2 regions of the Lactococcus sp. genome follow, and region 2 is predicted to be linked to the other one. Evidence: predicted binding sites of a transcription regulator. Region 2 holds the regulator's gene; the other holds the start of a gene.

Region 1 (2,413 bases), on a different contig from region 2:
GCGGGCGTAGGTAATTTGAGAGGATCTGTCCTTAGTACGAGAGGACCGGGATGGACTTACCGCTGGTGTACCAGTTGTTCCGCCAGGAGCACGGCTGGATAGCTCTGTAGGGCAGGGCTAAGCGCTGAAAGCATCTAAGTGCGAAGCCCACCTCAAGATGAGATTACCCATTCGTAAGAATTAAGAGCCCAGAGAGATGATCTGGTAGATAGGCTGGAAGTGGAAGAGTTGCGAGACTTGGAGCGGACCAGTACTAATCGCTCGAGGACTTTACCAAAAGAGTCAAATATAAAATGCTTATGGTTTAGAAGTTAGAAGAATTGTTATTTAGTTTTGAATGTTCAAAGTAACATTTAATGATTTGGTCATCATTGCGATGGAGATACACCTGTTCCCATGTCGAACACAGAAGTTAAGTCCATCTACGGCGGAAGTACTTGGGGGTTGCCCCCTGGGAGATATGCGAGTGGCCAAGTTTGGGAGTTTAGCTCAGCTGGGAGAGCATCTGCCTTACAAGCAGAGGGTCAGCGGTTCGATCCCGTTAACTCCCATTGGTTGTTTCAGCCATTAATTGAATAAAGGTTCTGTAGTGTAGCGGTTATCACGTCGCCCTGTCACGGCGAAGATCGCGGGTTCGATTCCCGTCAGAACCGTTAGTAGTAATACTAATGACTCGTTAGCTCAGTTGGTAGAGCATTTGACTTTTAATCAAAGGGTCGCTGGTTCGAGCCCAGCACGGGTCATAATTCCTAGCGGATGTGGCGGAATTGGCAGACGCACTAGATTTAGGATCTAGCGCTTAACGGCGTGGGGGTTCAAGTCCCTTCATCCGCATACTAGGTTATTAGCCGACTTAGCTCAGTTGGTAGAGCATCTGATTTGTAATCAGAGGGTCGCGTGTTCGAATCATGTAGTCGGCATTGTCGTAAGACACAAAGTTTAAGTGCGAACGTAGTTCAGGGGTAGAACACAACCTTGCCATGGTTGGGGTCGCGAGTTCGAATCTCGTCGTTCGCTTGATAAATCTCCCTACGGGAGTTTTTGTATAATACCCGGGGTGGCGGAACTGGCAGACGCACAGGACTTAAAATCCTGCGAGGGGTAACCTTCGTACCGGTTCGAAACCGGTCCTCGGGATATGGTAAGATTAATAGTTTTAGCTATTAATCTTTTTTTATTTTTCTTTAAGAATGGCTTAATAAAGCGGTTACTTTGGATTTTTGTGAGCTTGGACTAGAAAAAAACTTCACAAAATGCTATACTAGGTAGGTAAAAAAATATTCGGAGGAATTTTGAAATGGCAATCGTTTCAGCAGAAAAATTCGTACAAGCCGCTCGTGATAACGGATACGCTATCGGTGGTTTCAACACAAACAACCTTGAATGGACTCAAGCTATCTTGCGCGCAGCAGAAGCTAAAAAGACTCCAGTATTGATCCAAACTTCTATGGGTGCGGCTAAATACATGGGTGGTTACAAAATGTGTAAACTCCTCATTGAAACTCTTGTAGAATCAATGGGAATCACAGTTCCAGTTGCTATTCATCTTGACCACGGTCATTTTGATGATGCTTTGGAATGTATCGAAGTTGGTTACTCATCATTGATGTTTGACGGCTCACATCTTCCAATCGAAGAAAACCTTAAACTTGCTGAAGAAGTTATCGCTAAAGCTCATGCTAAAGGCATTTCAGTTGAGTGTGAAGTTGGTTCAATTGGTGGTGAAGAAGACGGTATCGTTGGTGAAGGTGAACTTGCTCCTATCGATGATGCGGTTGCAATGGCTAAACTTGGTGTTGACTTCCTTGCAGCAGGTATCGGTAACATCCACGGTCCTTACCCAGAAAACTGGAAAGGTCTTCACATCGATCACCTTGAAAAATTGAACAAAGCACTTGTTGAAGCTATGGGACACAATGTGCCAATCGTACTTCACGGTGGTTCTGGTATTCCTGATGATCAAATCAGAGAAGCCATCGCTAACGGTGTAGCTAAAGTTAACGTTAACACTGAATGCCAACTTGCTTTCGCAGCTGCTACTCGTAAATTCGTTAATGAATTTGACGCAAATGAAGCAGAATACATGAAGAAAAAACTCTTTGACCCACGTAAATTCTTGAAACCTGGTTTCGATGCAATTACTGCGTCTGTTGAAGAACGTATCGACGTATTCGGTTCAGCAAACAAAGCTTAATCAGCTTATAAAACATGATTAAATAAACGTTTGTCACTTGTGACAGGCGTTTTTTTGATAGTTTGCCACTTATTTGCCACAGCTTTTAGTATTTCGCTTGACATCAATTATAAAACGCATATTTTGTAAGGGATATTATTCAAATATTGAGTACTCTTTATTCTTCTAGTTTGTAGTAAGATGATACTTACCGCATTTAGCTACAAAAAATAGGACATA
Region 2 (23,939 bases):
AAGATTATAACGATAAGCTTTTACCTCCTCGTTCTCTTTCAATGTATCAAATAGGTTTGTAATACGAAGTAACTCTGAATCAACTGACGGACCACAAACTCCAGTAGAGCAACACATCGCAGCTTCAAAAATTTCAATTTTTTTCATTATCGTTCCCTTTCTTAATTAGAACAATTACATTTTTTATCAGTACCACACACACAAGTATCTTCGTTATGTGAGAATAGAGTCATACACATGCTTTGGAATTCTTTAGCAAAATCATCACTTAAAGTGTAGTAATTCCAAGTCCCTTTTTTCTCAACAGTGATAATTTCTGCTTTTTCTAAAACCTTCATGTGATGGGACAATGCAGGTTGTGAAAAATCAAAATGCTCTAATAGGTCGCAAGCACATTTTGTTCCACATGACAGCAGGTCGACAATTTTTAAACGATTTGGCTCAGCTAATGCCTTCAAACTCATTGCAATTCTTTCGTAATTCATAAAATCCTTTCCCAAACATAAACAAACGTTTATATATAATATAAACAAATGTTTATGTATTGTCAAATATAAACGAATGTTTATGTTATAGATCTGAATCTCATTTTAAAAAAAGAAGGGATTTTTATAAGTTACGTGCAATTTCATTAAATTAATTATTAATTGACTCTGACATCAAAATATAATATATTAGTAATAACATATAGAAATAGATGGACTATATCATGTTAAAACCATTCCAAAATGACGTAAGTATTCTAATCCAAAGTATTGCAATCGATGAATTTCAAGTTTGCGAGGTTGGTTATGAAAAATGCCAGCCTACAAAACCATTCGAATGCACCTCAATTGACTATTGGGTTTTGCATTATTGTACCGATGGTGAGGGATATTTTTCTACCCCTGAATCCCCTAAGTATCATATCACTCAAGGAGACCTGTTTTTAATACCTGCCAATTGTAGCAACAAGTATTATCCTAGTAAAACAAAACCTTGGAGCTATCGATGGGTTGGGTTTTCCGGAGTCAGTGCCAGTAAATATTTTAAAAGTTTAGGATTAAATTCTAAGAATTGTGTTTTAAAAAGTTCAGTAGACGAAAAATTAAATAATATCTTTGAACTGATTTATTTAGGAGTTGAGGAAAAAAATAATTTTTCAACCTTACGCTACTCATACACTTTATTCGAGTACTTGGCTCAAAAAACGGCTAAACAAAGAATCCAGAAGGCTCCAGAGAGTTTATTTGAAGATATTATTCTTTATATTGACGAAAAATATATGCACGATATTTCAGTAAATGAAATTGCTGAATATTATGAGATTGATCGTACACATCTTTATCGATTATTTAGACGTCATAGGAAAACTACTCCGAGTAAATATATTCAAAATTTGAGATTAAAAAAGGCTTGTTCCCTACTAAGAAAAAGTTCTTTAAGTATTACAGATATTAGTTGTTCTATAGGTTTTTCCTCTCCATCCTATTTTTCAAAATTTTTTGTTGATAGAATGAATACCACACCACTTTCTTATCGACGATCTTTTTTAAACTCTCTAGATAACCTTAAATAATAACAGCTGCTGATTTCATAAAAAAACTACTAAAAACATGTTTAGTAGTTTTTTACTTTAAAAAGGGGATCCCATTTACTGAATATCAAAGGCTGATTGTGCGGTTGAACTATTCCCTAAAAGTGAATTTTTATAAAGAAGATAGTAGGCCGATGCAGACCAACTAAAGTTTTTAGTACTTAATCCCTTTCCAGTTAGCGGATCATAATTTTCATAGATTGAACCTTCTCCCATTAGCCCTTCCGCATGAAGGAATAATTTCTCTGTCATTGCTTTTGCTTCTTTGTTATAGCCATAATTATGCAGCGCTTCTACTCCATAGAGTGCTTGATCTAACCAAACTGGTCCACGCCAATACTGAGTTGCAGAAAATTTTTGATTATCTTTTGAAGCGGTTGGGAACGGCAGATATGTATTAAACATATCTGCGTTCATCATAGTTTTCTTTACAGATTTGCCCTGAGCTTTAGAGGCTACTTTAGCCCATAATGGCATCCAACCCTCAGTTCCTTTGCCACGATTAACAAGTAATTTTGTCTTTAATCCATTTTCACTAATTTGTAAATCATAAAAGAAACCTGATTTTTCATCGTACATTTTACTTTGGATATATTCTTGCACTTTTTTGGCTTCTTTTTTATACTCTTTACTTTCTTTTTTCTTACCTAGTTCTGAAGCCATAGAGGATAAGAAACCTTTTTCTGCATAAAGATATGAATTTAAGTCTACGGATTCTTGATTAATTGAATAGCCAATTGTTTTACCCTCCTTTTTATTTTCAAATACTTGAACGCCGATATCTCCCTTTCCAGCTCCTTCTTTATCAAAACGTGTTGCATTATCCATTCCACTTTCCCAAGCTGCTGCCTCTATAACTGCCTCTTCATCAAGCATATTATTTCCATTGGTATCTTTGATAATTTTCCCATTTTCATCCGTTTGATATTGTGCTTCGCTCACCATACTTCCATATTCGGCAATACCATTTTTATCGTGGTCCCGATTAGAATACCACCAATTATGGTAAGCAACTAATTTTGGATACATTTCTTTTAAAAAGTCTTTATCTTTAGTTTCTTTAAAAATCTGCCAAACTGCCCATGCAGCGAGTGGTGGTTTAGAGTTTCTTTCATTCCAATTTCCACCTTCTCCCCCTCTTTCCTCATTCTGATTATAAAAGACTGCATCAATAATAGCCCCTGCATCTTGTGGCCGTACTGAGTCTTTCGGGGTGATTTGATAATCAAATAATGCGCGCATATTATTTTTAGCCAACTCAGGATTATATTCTGCAACCGCAACATCTGCTTTCCAAGAATCCCAAGCCCACATCCCTATAAACCACTTATAAGACATTGAAGGTATAATTCCGTCATGCTTGAAAGCTCCAGCTGCACTTCGCCAGTTAGTATTAAGTGTTTCGATAGATTTTACAATAGCATTCTGATATTCTGGATATTTTTTTACATTCTTATGGCTAAATGTCTTGTCTAAGTAACCTTGCCATCGCTTCTTGTTCTTTTTAAAATAATCAGAGGCATTCTTAGTATAATCATCAAATTTATTTTTCTCTGTCTCTAACTCTTTTTCTGTGAAGGTATAACTTTCTGTTGTCTTGGTTTCATAAGTCTTTCCAACTGCTAACGTAATATCCTTTGCAGTTGCTACATATTTGCCACCATCAATTTTCGTGCTCACCTTATCCGCGTGATGAATAGTATACCTCGTTGATTCAGTAGAAAAATAACTCCATTGTTCTCTCACTTTTTTGAACTGAACTTGAATCTCATTTCCTTCAGATTTCAGATGAGCTCCTGTTGAAATGATATCAGAACCATCAATCACTTTATCAAAGACACTTCCAGTCCAACTTGCCTCTAAAGTTATAGGTTTTTCTCCTGTGTTAGTAATACGCGTCTGAATAAGTGCTGTACGGTTACTAACAAAAATCAATGAAAGACGAAGGGTCAAATCTTCTAAAACGTATTTTTGCTCTAAACGTCCCGGAAAGTAATCTAAATCTAGCTTATTGCTCTGACTTAAATCATAAACTTCCCCAGTTTCTTTATTTTTAAGTGTCAATTTATTTAAACTTGCAGATAAATTTATTGGATATTCTTCTGCAATGATTAATGGACCTGCAAATCCACCTAACAACTCCTTATTATTTTTATCCGGCTGATAATAGCCGTGCCAAGAACCTAAATCCGAAAAATTATTAAAATAATTCGTATCATAAACTCCATGAGTACGCTCCGTTGGCGTCGCACTTAGGTCTAATAAATTGGAAAATTCATCTACTTTCGATTTTTCCGTACTTGCATGGGCTTTACTAGTCAGTGTCCCACAACTCAAAATAGTTAAACCTAATAATGTGTAAACTACTTTTTTCTTCAAACTTCTTTCCATAATAGCTCCTAAAAATTTCTAATCATAAATTATGACTACTAAATTATATAACGCTTACATTTCAAAAACAAGTAGATATGTTGCTAGAAAATTGTAATAATGTTGTTTATGATTTGAGGAATAAAATTTGAAAAATAAAAAGCTTATATTTTCTCTCTTCTTCTGGTTTTATAATTAAATCTTATAAACTATATAATAACCCTCCTTGTCTTTATTTTTGTAATTCAAATTTTCACCCTGAATACTACATATTTGATTTATTATTTTATTGGCTGTTATTCATTATAAGCTATTCTAAAACAGCACCCAGAAATCCAGCATTTAAATTACTAAAATTAATCAAATCTACCCATTCTTTTTAAATTACATTTTTGTAAGAAATTTTCATGCAAATTATTGCTATACTATATATAAATAAGAGATGCAGTCGAAAGGAAAAAAGAAATGAAAGTTCAAACAGAAAAAAATCAAACAATGGAAACTGAAGAATCAATCAAAAATGGCTTAGAAATCATCCATTCACTCAATGATTTACTTTATAGTAGCTCTTTGTTTTAAAAAGAGTTATAGAAAAGAAAGAAAAAACCCGAGGAAAGTATTTCCTTAGGGTCCTTTTTTACTATCATTCTATCAAAATACAATACTTTCTGTATTTTCATTTTGCTTGAAAACTATTTTCCCATCACAAATTGTATATTTAACTTGTCCTTGAACTTTTTGATGGATAAACGGTGAGTTGGTCGCTTTGGAATCAAAAGTTTCACCAACTTGATAGGTCTTTTCGGCATCAAATATCACAAGGTCAGCCGGACCAGCTTCTGCAAGGTAACCTGCATCAAAATCATATAATTTAGCTGGATTGACAGTCATTTTTGTCAGTAATTCGAGCAAAGTCAAATGACCTTTGGCAACCAAATTCGTCAAACCAAGTTGCAATGAAGTTTCTAAGCCAATCATTCCTGATGGGGCTTTATCAATGCTGACATTTTTTTCTTCATGAGTATGAGGGGCATGGTCAGTCGCAATCACATCAATTGTCCCATCTTTTAAGCCCGCAATAATTTTACTGATATCTGCATCTCTACGCAATGGAGGATTGAGTTTCGCATTTGTCCCTTGCTCAAAAATCATCTGTTCTGTAATTGAAAAATGTTGTGGTGTCACTTCTGCTGTAATTTTCGCGCCCAAATTTTTAGCAAATCGAACCACTTCGACAGATTCTCCTGCAGAAAGATGCTGTAAGTGCAAGCGTGCGCCTGTTTCATAAGCAATCATAGCATCACGCGCCATCATACTGTATTCTGAAACGGTCGGCGCTCCTGTGAAGCCACATTTATGAGCCACTTCTCCATCATTAACTCCAAGTGTCCCGATTAGATTTGGGTCTTCTTCATGAATCGAAAGCAAACGATCTGTTAGTTTGGCTTTCTGCAAGGCTTCCCGCAAGACTCCAGCGTCTGTCAACGGAATGCCATCGTCAGAAAAACCAATTGCCCCTGCTTTGATAAGTTCAGCAAAATCTGTCAAGTTTTCCCCATCAAAATCTTGCGTAATTGATGCAACTGCTTTAATCTTAATTGCTTCTTTTTTGGCAATTGCTAAAGTCTCTGTCAGTCCTTTTGGCGTAGATAAAATAGGTTTCGTATTGGCCATCATGACAACTGTTGTAAAACCACCTGCCGCTGCTGATTTTGCGCCACTATGAATGGTTTCTTTATGGGTCTGTCCTGGTTCACGAAAATGAACATGAACGTCAATTAATCCAGGAGCAATCACTAGACCGCTTGCGTCAATGATTTCAGCATTTTCTTCTGATAAGTTTATGCCAATTTTAGCTATTTTATTCTCTTGAATTAAAATATCTAAAATTTCATCACGATTTGATTTAGGGTCAATCAGACGACCATTTTTGATTAATAAAGTCATTTTCACCTTTCAATTTTACTGACAAGTCCTGTCATTTGCCAATTCAATAATTTCTGTGAGTTGAATCAAACTGACAAGTTGATATTTAACAGCAGAACTAGCAACTTTACTGACAATGTTATTCTATTTTCTGTCAGTAAATTATCCTTGCCAAGTTTCTTGATTTTCTTTGAATTTTTTGAGTAACTCTAGTTCTTCTTTAGTGACATATCCTGTTTCTTTAGCAATTTCAATCAACTCAGAATAATTTGTCAGTGTCGCCAATTTGACATCGGCATCAGCAAATTTTCTAGTCGCTTTTTCTAATTCATAAGTGAATATGGCAACCACACCAAGGACATCAGCGCCTTCACGTTCTGCGGCCGCGACCGCTTCTAAGACAGAACCTCCAGTGGAAATCAAATCTTCAACTACAACCATTTTTTGCCCTTTAGCCACACGACCTTCAACTTGATTGCCAGCCCCGTGGTTTTTTGGTTTACTACGGATATAAGCAAATGGTAATTTGAGATAGTCAGCAATAATTGCCCCATGGGGAATACCGGCTGTCGCAGTTCCAGCAATCACTTCAACTTCTGGAAATTCCGTTTTAATCAATTCCGCAAAAGCTCCTTCGATTTGACTACGAACTTCTGGATAGGCTAATGTCACTCGATTATCAGTATAAATTGGTGATTTAATTCCTGAGGCCCAAGTAAAAGGTTGACTTGGTGAAAGACTGACCGCCTTAATTTCTAATAAATCTGCAGCAATGGCTTTTGATATTGACATGATTTCTCCTTCTCAATTTACTGACAGAACCACCATAACGAACATGGATAACGTGCGACCCAATCGTGGTAATTGTCAGCAATAAAAAAACACCTGCCAAGAGACTTAGCAAGTGTAAAAAGTATCAAAACAAGTTCATTTTTACTGACAGAAAATCCTGTCAGTAAAAATAAAATTAGTTTTCCTGATTTCAACCTTGCTAGCCTCTCTGGACTAGTTTAAAAGTTACATTGCTTATTAGTTTAACAAACTTAAGAGAGATTTGCAAGTCTTAGTTTTTTCAATATTTCTTTATTGGCTTAGAAAAAAAGAATAGAAACACTATTCTTTTCTTCAATATCCTATGATGCTTACAAACTTTCTAATTCTTCCATTGCTTCTAAAAGCGCCATCTCTGTCTCATCTTTTTCATCATTAAGCAGGTCAATTTCAGCTTGTAACTCACCTAATTTCACAAAATCAGAAGTATTCTCTTGCATTTGAAGCATAAGTGTTTCGATTTTTATTTCTAACTCTGCTAGTTTTTCCTCACAAGAAGTAATTTCTCGCTCCACTTTTCGACGATTTTTTTGGGCTTCTTTCTGAGCCGTAAAATCTTGTTGAGCAAGACTTTCTACAAGCCCCCCATTGTCTGATTCATCACTTTGGGCTAACTGTTCTTCTTTTTTCTCAACATAATAGTCGTAATCGCCCAAAAATTCTGTACTTCCCTCTGGAGCGATTTCTAAAACTTTTGTCGCTACACGATTAATAAAGTAACGGTCATGGGAAACAAACAAGATTGTTCCAGGAAAATCAATTAAAGCATTTTCTAAAACTTCACGTGAGTCAATATCCAAATGGTTCGTAGGTTCATCTAAGACTAAGAAATTATCATGATTCATTGCTAATTTTGCAAGTAAAAGACGCGCTTTTTCCCCACCAGAGAGCATTCCCACTGTTTTCTTGACATCATCACCGCTAAAAAGAAAGGCTCCTAACATGTTGCGAATTTCCACTTCATTAAGCAAGCGATGTTCATTCCACAATTCGTCCAAAACGGTATTTGAAGTCGTCAAGCGCCCTTGTTCTTGATCATAATATCCCAAGGTAACATTGGCACCCAGTTTTGCTTGGCCAGCCAAAAAAGGGATTTGACCGACAATGGATTTGATTAAGGTCGTTTTACCCACACCGTTTGGCCCAACAATAGCCAAAGACTCCCCTTTGCGTTCATCAATATTGATTGGTCCAGATAGACGATTGTCTGAATAGCCTACCGTAGCCTCTGACACGGTCAGGACAACATTTCCTGAGGTTTTTTCCGGGGTGAAAGTAACATGAGCTGATTTGTCATCGCTCGTTGGTGCATCCAGTCGATCCATTTTTTCTAATTTTTTGCGACGCGATTGTGCCATTTTGGTCGTTGAAGCGCGCACTAGATTTTTGGCAACATAGTCTTCTAATTTTGCAATTTCTTTTTGTTGCTTTTCAAAGTTTTTAAGTTCTAATAGAAGTTTTTGCTCCCGTTGTTCGACATAACGTGAGTAATTACCAGAAAAACGAGTCAACTCGCCTCTTGATAACTCTAAAACTTCATTGACTACCTTATCCAAAAAGTAACGGTCATGGCTGACAATTAGTAAACTACCATCATAATTTTTAAGATAATTTTCAAGCCAAGCCAAAGTTTCAATATCCAAGTGGTTAGTTGGTTCGTCCAAAATCAACAGCTGTGGTTTTTCTAAAAGCATTTTCGCTAGGGCTAAACGCGTTTTTTGTCCACCTGATAAACTTGAAATTTCACGTTCCCACATCGACTCATCAAAACGAAAACCATTTAAAACTGACTTAATTTCAGATTCATAAGTAAAGCCGTTTTTCATGCGAAATTCTTCTGACAATGAATCATAGCGCTTCATTAAAAGCGTCAATTCATCAGCGGCAAGTTCTCCCATTTGCAGTTCCATTTGACGCAATTGCTTTTCCATTTGACGAAGCTGGTCAAAAACAGACAACATTTCAGAAAAAATCGTCCTTTGCGAATTTAAGCCAGTATCCTGAGCCAAATAATTCATGCTTAAGTCTTTTGTTTTTGAAATGGTTCCAAGACTTGCTTCTTCAACCCCAGCAATAATTTTAAGCAAAGTTGATTTACCGGCACCGTTTCGTCCAACTAAAGCTATTCTTGAATGGTCTTGTAGGCTGAAACTAATGTTTTCAAATAAGACATCGCCACCAAAAGTTCGTGCGATTCCATTTCCTTGCAATAAAATCATTATTATTAATCCTCTTCGTTAAATCTTAAACCTTTTTATCCCTGATTTTTTTCTTATATTTCATAGAAAAAGCAGTCCTTCTATTATAGCATTTAAACGATATATTTTGTAGTTTTCTCAAATAGTGTCATAAAAAAACCTATCAAATTTGATAAGTTTTTTAAAAATATTATTAAATTAAGATTAATCTTTCTCTTAATTCTACTCTACGAACTTCAGGTGGGATAAATGCTCTAATTCCGTCCTCATTGAAACCAATCAATAATCTTTGCTCATCAAAAATTAATGGACGTTTTAGAAGACGAGGATTTTCTTGAATCAATCTATAGGCCTCCTCTAAGCCCAATTCATCAAAATTATGGTTTAAGCCAGAGTAAGTCTTTCCTCGGGTAGCAATGACATCTTCCAAACCATTTTCTGTGAGAGACAAAATCTTGATTAAATCATCTTTCTCCATGATGTCTTTTATTAAATTAATTTCTTCAAACTCAATATGACGTTTATTCAACCATTTTTTGGCTTTTCTACAAGACGAGCACGAACCACTAAGATAAATTTTAATCATATATTCTCCCTATCTATTTTTTCATAATTCTATTCTACCATGAAAGCGCCTTAATTAAAAGAATAATATTAATATTTTTTAATCATTATCATTTTTCACTCATTTTTATTTGTTCTATCGTTCCTTTTGTTTGATAATTTCACAAATTTTTGATAAAATTATCACAAAGAAACTAATCATGATTAGTTTTAATAAATACGAATTACATTTTTGAGGTATAACAATGACTGACCATAAACCAAGCAAAAGCTTACCAAAAGCAACTGCAAAAAGGTTGCCACAATACTATCGACTTTTCAAAAGTCTAGTCGAAGAGAATGTGACACGCACAAATTCACAACTTATTTCTGAAAAAATTGGGGTAGATGCTGCCACAATTCGTCGTGATTTTTCTCTCTTTGGGGAATTAGGACGACGAGGCTACGGATATGAAACAAAAGTTCTTCGTGATTTCTTTGGAGAACTCCTTGGACAAGATCAAGAAACTCATATCGCATTGATTGGGGTCGGAAACCTTGGACGTGCGCTTCTTCATTATCAATTTCAAGACAGAAATAAAATGAGAATTACTCAGGCCTACGATATTTCTGGAAATCCACTAGTTGGGACTCAAACAGATGATGGCATTCCAATTTATAATATTTCTGATTTAGAAAAGAATGTTAAGAAATCAGACATAAAAACAGCCATTCTATCTGTTCGTAAGGAAAACGCTCAGGAAGTGGTTGATACCCTTGTTAAAGCAGGAATCAAAGGCTTTCTTAACTTTGCACCTATTCGCTTGAAAGTCCCTTCGGATGTTGTTGTTCAATCTATTGATTTAACTAAAGAATTGCAAACCTTGTTATTTTTCATGGGAGCTCAAGAAGAATAAAAGACAAGCAAAATTTTATCAAAACTATTAATGATACCTAGGCCTTCGTGTGCTTAGGTATTTTATTTTCAAGCCATCATCATTTTAATTTTTTCACAAATTTTTAGTTTATTATTTAGTACTAATTCCAGCATATCTTCAATCGAGTTAATCATTATTATTTTTCGGAAGTTAAGGCTAGTCAACTAAAATAAGTTGCTATCTTTCTCCCGAAAGCTATAATAATTACCCGCTCCCACAATAATATGATCAATAAAATTAATTCCTATATTATCACAAGCATTTTTTATTTTTTTTGTAAAAATTTTATCTGCTTGACTGGGTTGTAAATTGCCCGAGGGGTGATTATGTGCGACTAATAAACCAACCGAGAGATTTTTTACTGCATGATAAAGGATCTCTCGAGGACTAGCAGTTGCATGATTAACTGCTCCGATAAAAATAGTTTTCTTCTCAATAATCTGATTTTGTCCATCTAAATAGGTCGCGGTAAGATGTTCTTGCTCAAAATTTTGCATTTCAAAAGCAAGACTCATGCCATATTCTTTTGAACTTAAAACTTGACCATAACGTTTTCTGGTTGTCGTTTGTATTCTTTTTCCAAGTTCAATCATTGCTCGCAATTCAATAGCTTTTGTTTGCCCAATACCCGAAATCTCCTTGAGTTCACTTATAGATGCTTTGCGAAAATTATCCAATGTCCCAAAATGTTGCAAAAGTTCTAAAGCTAAATTCAATGATGAGTATTTTTTTCGACCCGTCCGCAATAATATTGCAAGTAACTCAACATCGGACAAATACTCTTCACCTAAAAGTTCTAAACGCTCTCTTGGTTGCATTGGATAAGATTTCTCTTTTAATTCGTACATACTTACTTATACGAAAAAACAAATCGTTTGTCACTGACAAATTAAAAAAATATAAAAAAGTTCTGACAGAATCAGAACTTTTTTATATTTTATTACTGACCTTTCTGTCAGTAAATTTTTATTCTACTGTTACTGCTTTAGCCAAATTACGGGGTTTATCAACATCAAGACCACGTTGCATTGAGGCATAGTAAGCAATCAATTGTGTTGGGATAACCATTGAAATTGCTGACAAATAAGGGTGAACTTGATTGATTACAATTGTATCATCTTCACGTGCCACTCCTTCTTCAACGATTGTAATTGCTGAGGCACCACGCGCCACAGTTTCCATCACATTACCACGAGTATGGGCTGCTACTTCTTCATTATTAGAAATCAAAGCAAGAACTGGAGTCCCTTTTTCAATCAATGAAATCGTTCCATGTTTTAATTCTCCAGCTGCAAATCCTTCACATTGGATATAAGAAATTTCTTTTAATTTAAGCGAAGCTTCCATTGCAACATAATAGTCTTGTTTACGACCGATATAAAAGGCGCTACGCGTTGTTGGCAATAGTTCTGATACAATAGCCGCAATCTCATCTTTTTCAGATAAAGTAGACTCAATAGATTGAGCCACTAAAGAGAGTTCTTTAACCAAATCAAAGTCTTTAGCTTTTGCTTGACCCTCTGCTTCCCCAACTGCCTTGGCAAGAAAGGCCAAAGTTGCAATCTGACCAGTATAAGCTTTTGTTGAAGCTACCGCAATTTCAGGACCAGCTCCAATTAACATTGTGTAAGTAGCTTCGCGAGACAAGGTAGAGCCAGGAACATTTGTAACAGTTAAGCTAGGAAGTCCTAATTCATTTACTTTTACTAAAACTTGACGACTATCTGCTGTTTCCCCAGATTGTGAAAGGAAGATAAAGAATGGTTTTTTGCTCAATAATGGCATATCATAGCCCCACTCTGATGCAAGACCAAGTTCAACAGGAGTATCCGTAAGTGCTTCAAGCATCATCTTCGCACCAAAACCAGCATGATAAGAGGTCCCAGCAGCAATAATATAGATACGGTCTGCTTCTTGAATGCCTTTGATAATATCTTGATCAACTTTCATCGTGCCATCTTCATTGGCATAAGTCGCAATCAGTTTACGCATGACAGCTGGTTGTTCATCAATCTCTTTAAGCATATAGAAAGGATAAGTTCCTTTTCCAATATCTGACAAATCAAGTTCAGCAGTATAAGAATTGCGTGAAATTATTTGACCTTCATAGTCCATCACTTCAACCTTATCTTTTGTCAAAACAACGAGCTCTTTATCATGAATTTCCATAAATTCTGATGTTTCACGAATCATTGCCATTGCGTCTGAACAAACCATATTATAACCATCGCCAAGTCCAATGAGGAGTGGAGATTTATTTTTTGCTACATAGATTAAATCTGCATCTTCTCTGTCCATGAGCGCGAAAGCATATGATCCTTGAATTAATTTCAAAGCTTTTTTGAACGCTTCAAGAGTTGGCAAATTTTCTTCTTCTGCAAACTTAGCAATTAAGTGAACAGCAATTTCAGTATCAGTTTGTCCTTTAAAGCTGTCATTCATCAAAAATTCATTTTTAAGTTCTACAAAGTTTTCAATGACCCCATTATGAACCAAAACGAAACGACCAGAACTTGAAGTATGAGGATGAGCGTTGTCTTCTGTTGGTTTTCCATGAGTTGCCCAACGGGTATGTCCAATTCCACTTGTCCCCGAAACGTCAATCCCAAGCTTAGTTCTCAAATCTGCAATACGTCCCACTGATTTAACTAATTTTGCAGCCGTTTTTTGACCATTTACAAAAATTCCTGCTGAATCGTATCCACGATATTCGAGTTTTTCAAGTCCTTGCATCAAAATATCAGTTGCATTTTTGCTACCTACAACACCAACAATCCCACACATAATAAAGCTCCACTTAACTCACCAATTAAATTGGTACAGTTAATTATTTTCTAATTTTTTATTTATAAATAGCATTATAATACACTTTTAGGTTCGTGTCAAGGAAAAATAATCTAATTTTACCTAAAAAACGCAAATTGGTATAACTTGAATTGCAACAATAATAAAAGCCAATTAATAATTAATTGGCTTTTTTAGCTGCTTCTTGGTATTTAATAAATGTCGGATAAGTGAACAACAATAGACTCATTCCTTCTAGGAAACCACCAATTGTATCACTCGGATAATGGACCCCTACAAAAATTCTTGAAAACATGACTGTTGCAATCAATATCAAACAGAGAATTCCTAAGGCAATCTTAGAAGATTTATTTTTTAATTTTCTAAGACAAATAAAGAAAATACTTCCAAAAATAATTGTTGCAAATATAGAGTGACCACTCGGAAAACTTTTTCCAGCTTCATTCGCAAAAGCAGCTAGACGATGAATTTCTGGACGGTCACGCCCAATAATCATCTTAATCGCTGTATTGATAAGCAAACTTGATATGACCATTGTAGCAAACCAAATCGTTGCTTTCTTTTCTTTAAATATCAAATAGAGAACCAAAGCAAGTAAGACGGCTACAATTATACCACCCTTATCCCCAAAAATATTTGTCATGTGAGAAAAAAAGAATGTGAGTCCCGAAGAACTTTGTAAGTGAAAAGCCCAGTTTTGAATCGGAGAATCAAACGGGAGAGGAGCGTGTGTATAATATATTTTCACAAGTACAGTTAAAATTAAAAAGGCGAGGGTCGTCAAAGTACCCAAAATATAGTAATTTTTTTTATTCATAATATAAGTTTAGTTTTCTATAGACTCCATGAGGAGATGAAAAATTGATCCTTTCGGAGTATTGTTTGTGACAAAGACTTCAGCATGGTTTAATTGCGCATATTGTTTAGCAATCGCAAGCCCAAGACCTGTGCCAGGAATTTCACTTGAACGGGATTTATCAATGCGATAAAATCGTTCAAAAATATTAATTTTTTCTTCTTCTGGAATACCCACTCCTTCATCAGCAACTTGCAGCTCAACTTGATGATTTTCAGAACTAATTTTTACTTTAATTTCTGAATCTTGGGGTGAATATTTTCCAGCATTTTCAATAAAAACAATGATGATTTTATAAAGTGACATTTTATCAGCCCTGACAAAAATCTCGCTTTTTCCATTAAATGTAATTTTTTGGCTCAAAGCAGGTTGAATTTCACTGACCACTTTGTCAGTAAATTCAGTCAAGTTAAATTTTTCTTTATTTACTTCCAAATGATTTCCTCGAGAAATTGTCAGTAAATTTTCAATGAGCCCTTTCATTCTCAGGGACTCTTCATCAATATAAGAAAGCGAGTCATCAATAATTTCGGGATGCTCATGCCATCTTCTTTTTAATAAAGTGACATGTCCACGAATTGCAGCAACGGGCGTCCTCAGTTCATGTGAAGCATCCGAAACAAACTGCTGCTCATTCTCAATTTTTTGATTTAATCTGTTTAATAAGCGATTAAAACTTTGACTTAGCTGACGAACCTCAATTGGATTTTTACTGACTGGTAATTGTTTAACTTCTTTTTCATCAGTCGCTAACATCATATCAGTCAAAGGCTGGCTAATTGTATTTGCGGCCTTTCGAATTAAAATTAGAGCGATAAAAAAGAGAATAATCATGACAGCAACAATGACTAATATCGCCCTTATCATTGATTTTACAACAATATTTATGTTTAACCATAATTCTACTTTGTTCCCATTTTTGGCCGTTTCTGAGCTATACCAAAAGATAACATCTTTTGACAGACTAAAATTGCCCCAAGAAAGCCGTGACTTTAAAAAATGTGATGTGCCATGACTTTCATCAATATCTCCAGAAGCCCTTGTTAGTCTAACAAAAGTAGATTTTTCATCTTTTTCACTATCCAGTTTAAATTCATCCCAGTTTACGTTACCATTTTCTGCTGCTTCTTGTACCGAAGAAATCAGAGACGTCCCCTCACTCTCTCGGATTTGTAAACTTGTAAAAGCAACAATTCCTGAGACAATTATCGTAACAAGGAGTGTAAAAATCAAAAATATACGGACAAAAGTTGCTGTGATGATGTTGGCACTTGTTTTAGATTCTGTTTTTTTCATTCGTTAATTTATTTTAATATTTTTCAAAGATGAATATGATTGCCCCTTTGAAAGTTGTGCCTTCAATTTTCGATATTCTAATAAAGTCAAGGCAATCATCACCAAATCAACCACACACAGGACAAGCATTGAAATCGCCCCATGATTGAAAAATTCGAACATTTGATAAGTGATAAAACCAACCAAAAGCACGATTGATAAAGGGTATGACCATAAAATCTTGCGCCAGAGCAAAGCGAGCGTCACCAATTTTAAGGCACCATGTAGGAGTAGATAAATAACAGCAAATAGAGTCGCATCACTTGTCAATCTCTCTCCTGCATTTGTAATCATGCTTGAAAGTGGAGCAAAAGCAATCGATGCTGCTAAATGTCGAATTGTTGATTTTATCAAATCAAGTGGAATAAAAATCAAAAGTAAACCAGATAAAAATTCAACGAATGCAAAAATACTTTTCCCAAGAAGCATGGCGTTAAAGCTGACATCCAATAATTCTTCTTTGTTTTTTACTTTTTCCATGGTCTACCTCTTTTCATTTTTCAACCTTCGCCATTCAAGCGATAGCCTACTCCACGAACTGTTTCAATCAGAGATTTATGATTTGGAAGATCAATTTTAGCACGCAGATAACGCACATAGGCATCTACTGTATTTTCCTGACCATCAAAATCCATTCCCCAAACATCATCCAAAATATCTGCTCGACTAATCACTATACCACGATGTTCTAAAAAATAACTTAACAAAGCAAATTCTCTTTGAGTCAAATTCACTGTTTTTCCCGCTACTTCCGTTGTATGAGCCGTTAAATCTACCTTTAGATAATCAAGTTCATATACTTTTGAGCGAGAAGTTGACCACTTTCTAAAGATAAGTCTCAGACGAGCTAAAAGTTCTTCAATTTCAAAGGGTTTAGTGATATAATCGTCCGCCCCAGCATCTAAACCAGCAACTTTATCACCAATATAATCACGTGCCGTTAGAAATATAATCGGTGTATTGGGCTGAATTTTCTTCATGCGTCGTAAGACGGTCAAACCATCTAATTTGGGAATCATCCAATCAAGCAAGACGACATCTACCGCTGGTTTTGCTTGCTCAAACACCTCTAAGGCAGCAAGACCATCAAAAGCTGTTGATACTTGATAATCTTCAAAGACTAATTCTTTTTTAACATAATCAGAAATACTAGGTTCATCTTCAACAATTAATACATGATAAGTCATTTCCTCCCCTTTCTCTTTAACAGCTTTCTTTATTTAAGTTTTAACTGCCAATTTATTATATCAAGCCTAAAACAAAAAAACCATACGGTTTTTCTGAATAATTAATGATATTTTATCATTTTTTAAATTAATCTTCGTTAATGAAGTCTTCAATTAAATAACGCGGACGTTGTTTAACTTCAAGGAAAATTTTCCCGATATATTCACCAATTACACCCAAGGCCAACAAATTCGCTCCACCAAAACCAACAACAACTAGCATGATTGAGGCCCAACCAGCAACATCAGAACCATTGACAAAATGACGAGCAATGATATAAATTGCTCCTACAATGGCCAAAATAAACCAAATTAAGCCAATCCAAAAAATTAGACGCATAGGTGCTGCCGAGGTAGAAGTAATTCCGTCGATAGCAAAACTAATCATTTTCTTCAAAGGATATTTGCTTTCTCCGGCAAAACGCTCGCCGCGTTTATAGTATACAATCTCAGATTTGTAGCCAACTAAAGGAACCATGCCTCGCAAAAAAAGATTTTGCTCAGGAAATTGTGCTAAACCTTCTAAAGCACGACGACTCATTAAACGAAAATCCGCATGGTTAGGAACACTTTGACTCCCCAATCCTTGCATCAATTTATAAAAAGCTCCTGCTGTTCTTCTTTTGAAGACAGTATCCGTTTCACGATTATCTCGTACTCCATAAACAACATCACAGCCGTCATTTTCAAATTTTTCGAGCATTTCATCGATGGCATTAATATCATCTTGTAAATCCGCGTCCATTGAGATAACACAATCTGCGAGATTTCTAACCGTCAATAGGCCAGCAAGCAAAGCATTCTGATGTCCGCGGTTTCTTGTAAGATTAATTCCACTAAACATTGAATTTTCTGCATGTTTTTCTTTTATTTTTTCCCAAGTTTTATCTTTTGACCCGTCATTAACATAAACGATTCTACTTTTTGGACTAATGATATCATTCGAAATTAATTGTTCGTATTTGGCCTTGAGGCGTTCGGAAGTTTCATCAAGTACCAGTTCTTCATTGTAACATGGCACGACCATATAAAGAATCTTAGTCATATTCACTCCTTAACTCTTTTTTTCTTTTTAAATTGATTATCTATTAAACCTAGACTTGCTAAGGCAATCATTACTGGTGCAAATTGATAAAGATAACGTGAATTTGTTTCCCAAAGAATAAGGAAAAAACTCAGTCCAACAAAGGCTAAAGCTGGAACAAACCAAGGATTTGACCAGTTCTTCTTACGACTTAAAATCCGCCAAATTTGTCGCCAAAGCAATACAACTAAGCCAATCCAATACAGCGTTTGAACAGCTTTAAGCATAAACCAACCTGTAATATTCCCCGGTCCATCTAAAGAAAATGAAGTCCCTGAGAGATAATCAAAGTAACGATTAATGAATTTATTTTCATGATGATTAGTATAGAAAGCACTATTCAAGTCGCCATATAGCCAAGTATAGGACAATTTCCGTCCTATTTGTCTAACAATACCAGCAGGTCCCATTTTCTTAATATTATCAATGAAAAGTTGTTTATCTGCCTCTTTTTTCGCCTCATAAGTGGGGAAAGATTCAGAATACTGACGAATCTTTTTATTAAATCCCCCTGTTTTATTGCTAGGCGCCCAAGACATGGCAATCCAATGCATCATCGGGAGATTATGACGTTCATTGGCTTCCTGTGAAAAAGCAGGCTCTGTCGCAATTGTTGCTTTGACCATGAAATGTCCCCCAACAAATAAGAGAGCAAACATAGGGATTAAAAGTAAAAGTTGCTTCCACTTTTTATTAAGGCCTAAGAAAACCAATGCAGCAATAAGTACAATTAAGACAGTCGGTTTAAATTCATAACCTAAAACTGTCAGTAAAGTAGCCAAGAAATACCAGAGAATTTGTCGATTTAACTTGTCTGATTTAATTGCATAAATGAAAAATAACAATCCGAAAGATACAAAAGGCAAAGTAATCGTATCACTATAAAGTTGCGCGCCATATACATAAAAAGGTAAGAAACCAAGTGCACAAACATTATATAAAATGGCATGTCTTTTCCCACTTAAAGCTTTAACACTCAAAGTTCCAGCTAGAACACCAAGACTTGTCAGCAAAGCAGAAACGGCTGTAACAACCCACATTTTCAACTGAACATTCTCAGCAAAAGGAGAAAAAATCTGATTAAATAAGATTCCTAAAAATTGATTATTAGGATATCTCAGGAAGTAACCTAAACGTGAGGCTGTTTCTGGGAGAAGGCCAAAAGACTGACCATGCAACTCTGTTGTAGAATTAAAAATGACAAAGTAATCCCAAGCATGCTTGCTATCAGGAACATGAATCATAAAAAGAAAGGGCAAAATAAAGGTCACGAGCGCTACTGCCCAAAAACTTATTTGATAATATTTTTTTACTGACAAATCTGTCAGCAAAAAAGATTTACTTTCTATTTTACTGACAGACTCGTCAGTGATTTCCATTTCATTTTTTGGAGCAAAAAGTTTTTTTGATAATCTAAAAATCCCAATAAAATAAAAATAAGCTGCTACTAAAAGAAGATTTCCTAACACAAGTGCAATAATATGATCACTATTCCACGACTTCGTAATTGAGACAGCAATCCCATTAATTAAAATAAAGAGTCCTATCATTAGGGAAAGACAGAATCTTTTTTTATACTTAATAAATACTATATTATTCATATTACTATTTTACCATAGCTTGGCCTTTGTTTCTTATAATAACCTTAATTTTCAAATGATAAATTCTCATTTTTAACTTTGAATCTAAAAAGTACAATAAAAACAAATTTTAAGTTTTATTTTTATAATTGTAGCTTTTTTTAATTCATTATTAGTGCAACAATTATCCCTAAAAGAGTTCCACCAAGAACTTGAATCGGTGTGTGCCCCAATAATTCTTTTAGATTTTTGTCCACTTTAATTCCAGCATTTTCAACATTTTGCAACATACGATTGATAATTCTTGCTTGATTCCCTGCTTGTCGTCTAATTCCTTGGGCATCATATAAAACAACAAAAGCTAACACAGTTGCAACCGCAAAAAGAGGAGAATCAAAACCTTGTCTTAATCCTGTTGCGGTTGCCAAAGCTACCACTAATGAACTGTGAGAACTAGGCATTCCTCCGGTCGCAAAAATTAATTGCCAATTTATTCGGTGTGTTCGGATGAGTTCAATCCCTATTTTAATTAGCTGTGCTATTGCCCAACTCACAATTGCTGTCAGTAGAATTTGATTATGCAATATCTGACTAAAAAAATTCATAACCCCTCCTTAATTTCCCCTAAATTAAAATCCGATACTTACTACTCTTATTATACTATATAAGCCTTTTGGATATTACATTATTTGCTGACAAAATAAAGAAATTTTATCATAAAACTAACATGAATTTTAAATGAAAAATACAAAAAGAACAAGTTTAACCTTGTTCTCTGAGTTTTTCTAATTGTTCCTTGAAGAGGTCAGGAGCATCAACTTGAAACTCCATAAGCTCTCCACTTGTTGGATGTTCAAATCCTAGCGTTTCTGCGTGAAGAAACTGCCCCTTATTGGGTGTTAGAGTTTTATTCGGGCCATAGAGCGGGTCACCTGCAACAGGATGACCAATATAATGCATATGAACTCGAATTTGATGTGTTCGTCCAGTTTCCAAGCGTAAAGCAATTAAAGTATAACCAACAAAACGTTCTAAAACCTCGAAATGAGTCACAGCAGGTTTTCCACCAGACACAACCGCTTGTTTTTTTCTGTCTTTAAGATTACGACCGATTGGGGCCTCAATTGTCCCTTTATCATTGGCAAGCTCTCCATGGACAATTGCTAAATAGCGACGTTTGCTGGTCTTGTCTTTTAATTGAGCAGCTAAACTTTCATGTGCTTTATCATTTTTAGCAATCATCAAAAGACCACTAGTATCTTTATCAATCCGATGTACAATTCCTGGGCGAATGACTCCATTGATACTTGAAAGATCTTTTATATGATACATAATTGCATTCACTAAGGTTCCAGAAGCATGTCCTGCCGCAGGATGAACGACCATTCCTTGTGGCTTATTGACGACTGCAACATCTGAATCTTCATAAATAATTTCCAAGGGCAAATCTTCAGCCACAACATCAAGGACCTCGGCTTGCGGAATCTCAAATTCGATTCTATCTCCCGTTTTCACTTTATATTTTGCTTTTTTTGCTGCATTATTGACAAAAACTTTGTCATTTTTTATAAGCTCTGTCAGTAAACTTCGAGAGTACTCTGTTTGATTTGCAAGTGCTTTATCAAGACGCAAATCTTTATTTTCTTCAGTAATTTTTATTATAGGCAATTGATTTTTCCTTTTTCATAGAGGTTTTAATGCTACTTACTGTCACTCGTTTTTTAAAAAGCTTATTTTGTTTCTTTGTCCGTCAAAATTGCAATAAATAGAACAACAAAACCGACAGATAGTAAGATATCTGCGATATTAAAGATTGGAAAATTCATAAATTCCGTTTGAAACATATCGACAACAAAACCTTGACGAACGCGGTCAATAAAATTCCCTAAAGCTCCCGCAATAATCAAAGTTAAGCCAGCAAAATACCAATTTTGTCCCATTTTTTTCCACAAAAACCATAGTGCAACAATGAGTACAATAGGTGTCAAAACAAGGAAAAACCATTGTTGACCAGAAAATGATGACCAAGCAGCCCCATCATTTTTAATATAAGTCAGGCTCAGTACATCTGGCCAAATTTTTTTTGTATCTCCAAGTTGAATATTAGCAACAACCCAATTTTTGAAAACTTGGTCAGCAATAATTCCAACAACGATAATTACAAGTGACAGTAATTTTTTCATATTTTAATTATACCACACCGCGTCAACGAGGGTCAATAAGTATCATAAAATAGACTTTTAGTCCTTTTCAGAAATAGAAATTCCCCAAAAATCAGACAATTCCTTTAAAAATACTTTCTATCAGTCAATGAATCCTCTAGCACTAATAAAAAACTTATAATGCCTTCTAGCACTATAAGTTCAAGTCGTTAATCAAATGAGTCACTTTAACTGTTTCTTGCCACTACGTATTTTCATCAACAGGATTATTAAAGAAGGAACTATCGTCACTAAGTTTGTCATTAAAATAGCAAAATCTTTCAAGAAATAACCATAAATAACCCATAATGCTACGCCTATCGTAAATAAGATATAAGTTGCAATCGAAATACTACTTGTGTTTTTTGTCCTTATCGTCTTAACAGCTTGAGGAATAAAAGAAATACTCGTTAAGCCGCCTGCAATCAATCCTATAATAATCATCTTACTGCTTGCTTCCCATCAATAAAAGCCTTTAATTCATACATCATTCGATAATTTTCTAACATTTCATTAGCAATATCTCTCAAAGTCACCGTAGACATCAGCTGATCTTCTGCATGCATGAAAAGAAGAGTCAATTCAACATTTTTCTCTTTGGCTTCTTGCGTAATAACTTGAAAGTGTTCTTTTTCACCTTGAACTAGGAATTCATTGGCTTCTTTGATTAACTGTTCTGCTGCTTCAAATTCGCCAGTTCTTGCTTTTGCCATGCTTTCCATTACTTTTGATTTTGCACTTCCAACCATTCCAATAATATTGAAAGCAATCAACTCTAAACCTTCCATTTCTTCTCCTTTAGTATTTTAATGTCACAATTTCATAACCCTTAACTTCTGGGACAACAAATTCCAGAGAGTTATCTTTTACTCTATATTCAATTTCATCATTATTTTGAACTGCTTTGACGCTTTTAATTTTTTTAATATCAGTATTGATTTGTTTACTGATATTTTCTACTGACAAAACAATTTTTACATTATAAAGAGGGATAACTTCTTCAATTGTATCCAATTCTATCGCTTTTCTTTGAGGAATATAATGCAAAAGATTTAAAATTAACTCTCCTCTCTCCTCATTATGATTTAAAATAATATCTCCACTAGAAGGCATGTTTGTTTTTAAAACCGGCTGTCCCAATGCTTCATCTACGATAAGATTTATCATTTGTTTATATTGCAAAACTCCTTGGCGTTTATACATTTCAAATAGGGGATGACTAAAGTAATAAACACGGTCACTGCTTGTTGCCACAGGATTTCCTTTATTCTCAGAAACCGGTGCTTGAAAATGTGAATAATAATGCTGGTAGTTTCTCTGGAATAAAGGTCGATATTCATCACCCAAAACTTGTGCTCCTTGTGGAGAAACTAAAAGCCCCTCACCATGAAGAACAAGTTCTCCATTGGGCAAATGATTTTCAAAAAGCCCATGGTATTTTCCATAAGTTGGAACAAATGTATTTTTACCAATATAATTAATTCCCCAGTCTGGCAAAAATCTATTTTCTGCATCTAAACCACTTTTATAAGTTGCCAAAATTTTTCCATCAGTTTTCTCAAAGTACTCTTGTATTTTTCTCTTAAGCCATTCTGATATAATAATTTTATCAGGAAGAATGATTAGCTTATACTTAGTCCAATCCATCCATTGATCCACAATATCAAATTGATAATGCTTTTCATTTAGCATATTGACTGCTCCAGCTAAGGATAAATCGACTTTTAATTCACTATCAGCAACTATACCTGGATGGACAATGGCAATTTCAGTCAACGCTTGACTACCATCATTATATTTTTCCAACTTCTCTACCTGACGATAAACAGAACCAATTAATTCATAGGTCGCCCTCTGTAGGGTCCCATCAGGGTACATCTGATCTCCAATTGAACATTTTGCTCCATGAGCTAAGGCAAGAAATGTTTCATATTCAAGTGCAGCCTTATTTTTATAGCTTCCAAAATCGGCCCAAACCTTGTGAAATTTACCTGTCATGCCCACATATTCTTTGCCAAGATTTTTAGCATACCTTACTGTTGTTGGAAAGTGTTGATAACCCCATTCTCCACTTGGAAGTGACTCAATTTCCAAATGGCTATATTCCGATAAATTTTTACGAATTGAAGGTAAAATATTTCCTTCATTAAAAAATACTGGACAGTATTTAGATTCACCCTTTACAGTAGCAGATATCTCATCTTTCAAAAATTGTTCTGTTATTTTTGAAAATAATATCCTATCCTTTTCATTAGTTGGATCTAAATTAAGATTCAGCATTTTTTCAATACAGTAATTACATGAACAAGGATCTTGCCAAACAATATCAAAAAATAAACCATCTAACTTTGATCCAAAATGTTTCATTGTATCAACAATTTGATACTTAAGATAGTCAAGGTAAGGAGTATTAAAGCATAAAGTTTTCCATCCCGGAGAAAGTTGACCATAATCATCAAATCCGTAGAGG

The links. The regulator Rex, encoded in region 2, represses fermentation and respiration genes when NADH is low (regulators of the CRP and FNR family bind a similar motif). The targets are predictions, from matches to a motif close to TTGTGAANTANTTCACAA.
Region 1: RSC39_RS04685 (class II fructose-bisphosphate aldolase) is a predicted target of Rex. The motif match lies at 1,235-1,252, and genes of this name have one in related genera.

The regions. Positions count from the first base shown of each region.
Region 1 covers NZ_JAVXIY010000004.1:59-2,471, forward strand. The annotation lists partial or broken rRNA gene RSC39_RS04640 (23S ribosomal RNA) at 1-277, shown strand, start outside; rRNA gene rrf (5S ribosomal RNA) at 361-476, shown strand; tRNA gene RSC39_RS04650 (tRNA-Val) at 479-551, shown strand; tRNA gene RSC39_RS04655 (tRNA-Asp) at 581-653, shown strand; tRNA gene RSC39_RS04660 (tRNA-Lys) at 671-743, shown strand; tRNA gene RSC39_RS04665 (tRNA-Leu) at 753-834, shown strand; tRNA gene RSC39_RS04670 (tRNA-Thr) at 848-920, shown strand; tRNA gene RSC39_RS04675 (tRNA-Gly) at 946-1,017, shown strand; tRNA gene RSC39_RS04680 (tRNA-Leu) at 1,052-1,137, shown strand; gene RSC39_RS04685 (class II fructose-bisphosphate aldolase) at 1,298-2,194, shown strand.
Region 2 covers NZ_JAVXIY010000006.1:46,450-70,388, reverse strand. The annotation lists gene arsD (arsenite efflux transporter metallochaperone ArsD) at 1-147, opposite strand, end outside; gene RSC39_RS07145 (metalloregulator ArsR/SmtB family transcription factor) at 162-485, opposite strand; gene RSC39_RS07140 (AraC family transcriptional regulator) at 698-1,558, shown strand; gene ygjK (alpha-glucosidase) at 1,634-3,967, opposite strand; gene RSC39_RS07130 (dihydroorotase) at 4,598-5,893, opposite strand; gene pyrE (orotate phosphoribosyltransferase) at 6,035-6,664, opposite strand; gene RSC39_RS07120 (hypothetical protein) at 6,737-6,886, shown strand; gene RSC39_RS07115 (ABC-F family ATP-binding cassette domain-containing protein) at 7,015-8,922, opposite strand; gene RSC39_RS07110 (Spx/MgsR family RNA polymerase-binding regulatory protein) at 9,095-9,487, opposite strand; gene RSC39_RS07105 (redox-sensing transcriptional repressor Rex) at 9,711-10,361, shown strand; gene radC (DNA repair protein RadC) at 10,547-11,230, opposite strand; gene glmS (glutamine--fructose-6-phosphate transaminase (isomerizing)) at 11,349-13,166, opposite strand; gene RSC39_RS07090 (phosphatase PAP2 family protein) at 13,348-14,004, opposite strand; gene RSC39_RS07085 (ATP-binding protein) at 14,014-15,339, opposite strand; gene RSC39_RS07080 (DUF2127 domain-containing protein) at 15,343-15,858, opposite strand; gene RSC39_RS07075 (response regulator transcription factor) at 15,879-16,565, opposite strand; gene RSC39_RS07070 (glycosyltransferase family 2 protein) at 16,693-17,649, opposite strand; gene RSC39_RS07065 (glycosyltransferase family 39 protein) at 17,652-19,289, opposite strand; gene RSC39_RS07060 (divergent PAP2 family protein) at 19,430-19,873, opposite strand; gene RSC39_RS07055 (RluA family pseudouridine synthase) at 20,031-20,936, opposite strand; gene lspA (signal peptidase II) at 20,999-21,451, opposite strand; gene RSC39_RS07045 (SemiSWEET transporter) at 21,653-21,913, opposite strand; gene RSC39_RS07040 (PTS lactose/cellobiose transporter subunit IIA) at 21,910-22,257, opposite strand; gene RSC39_RS07035 (alpha-amylase family protein) at 22,268-23,939, opposite strand, start outside.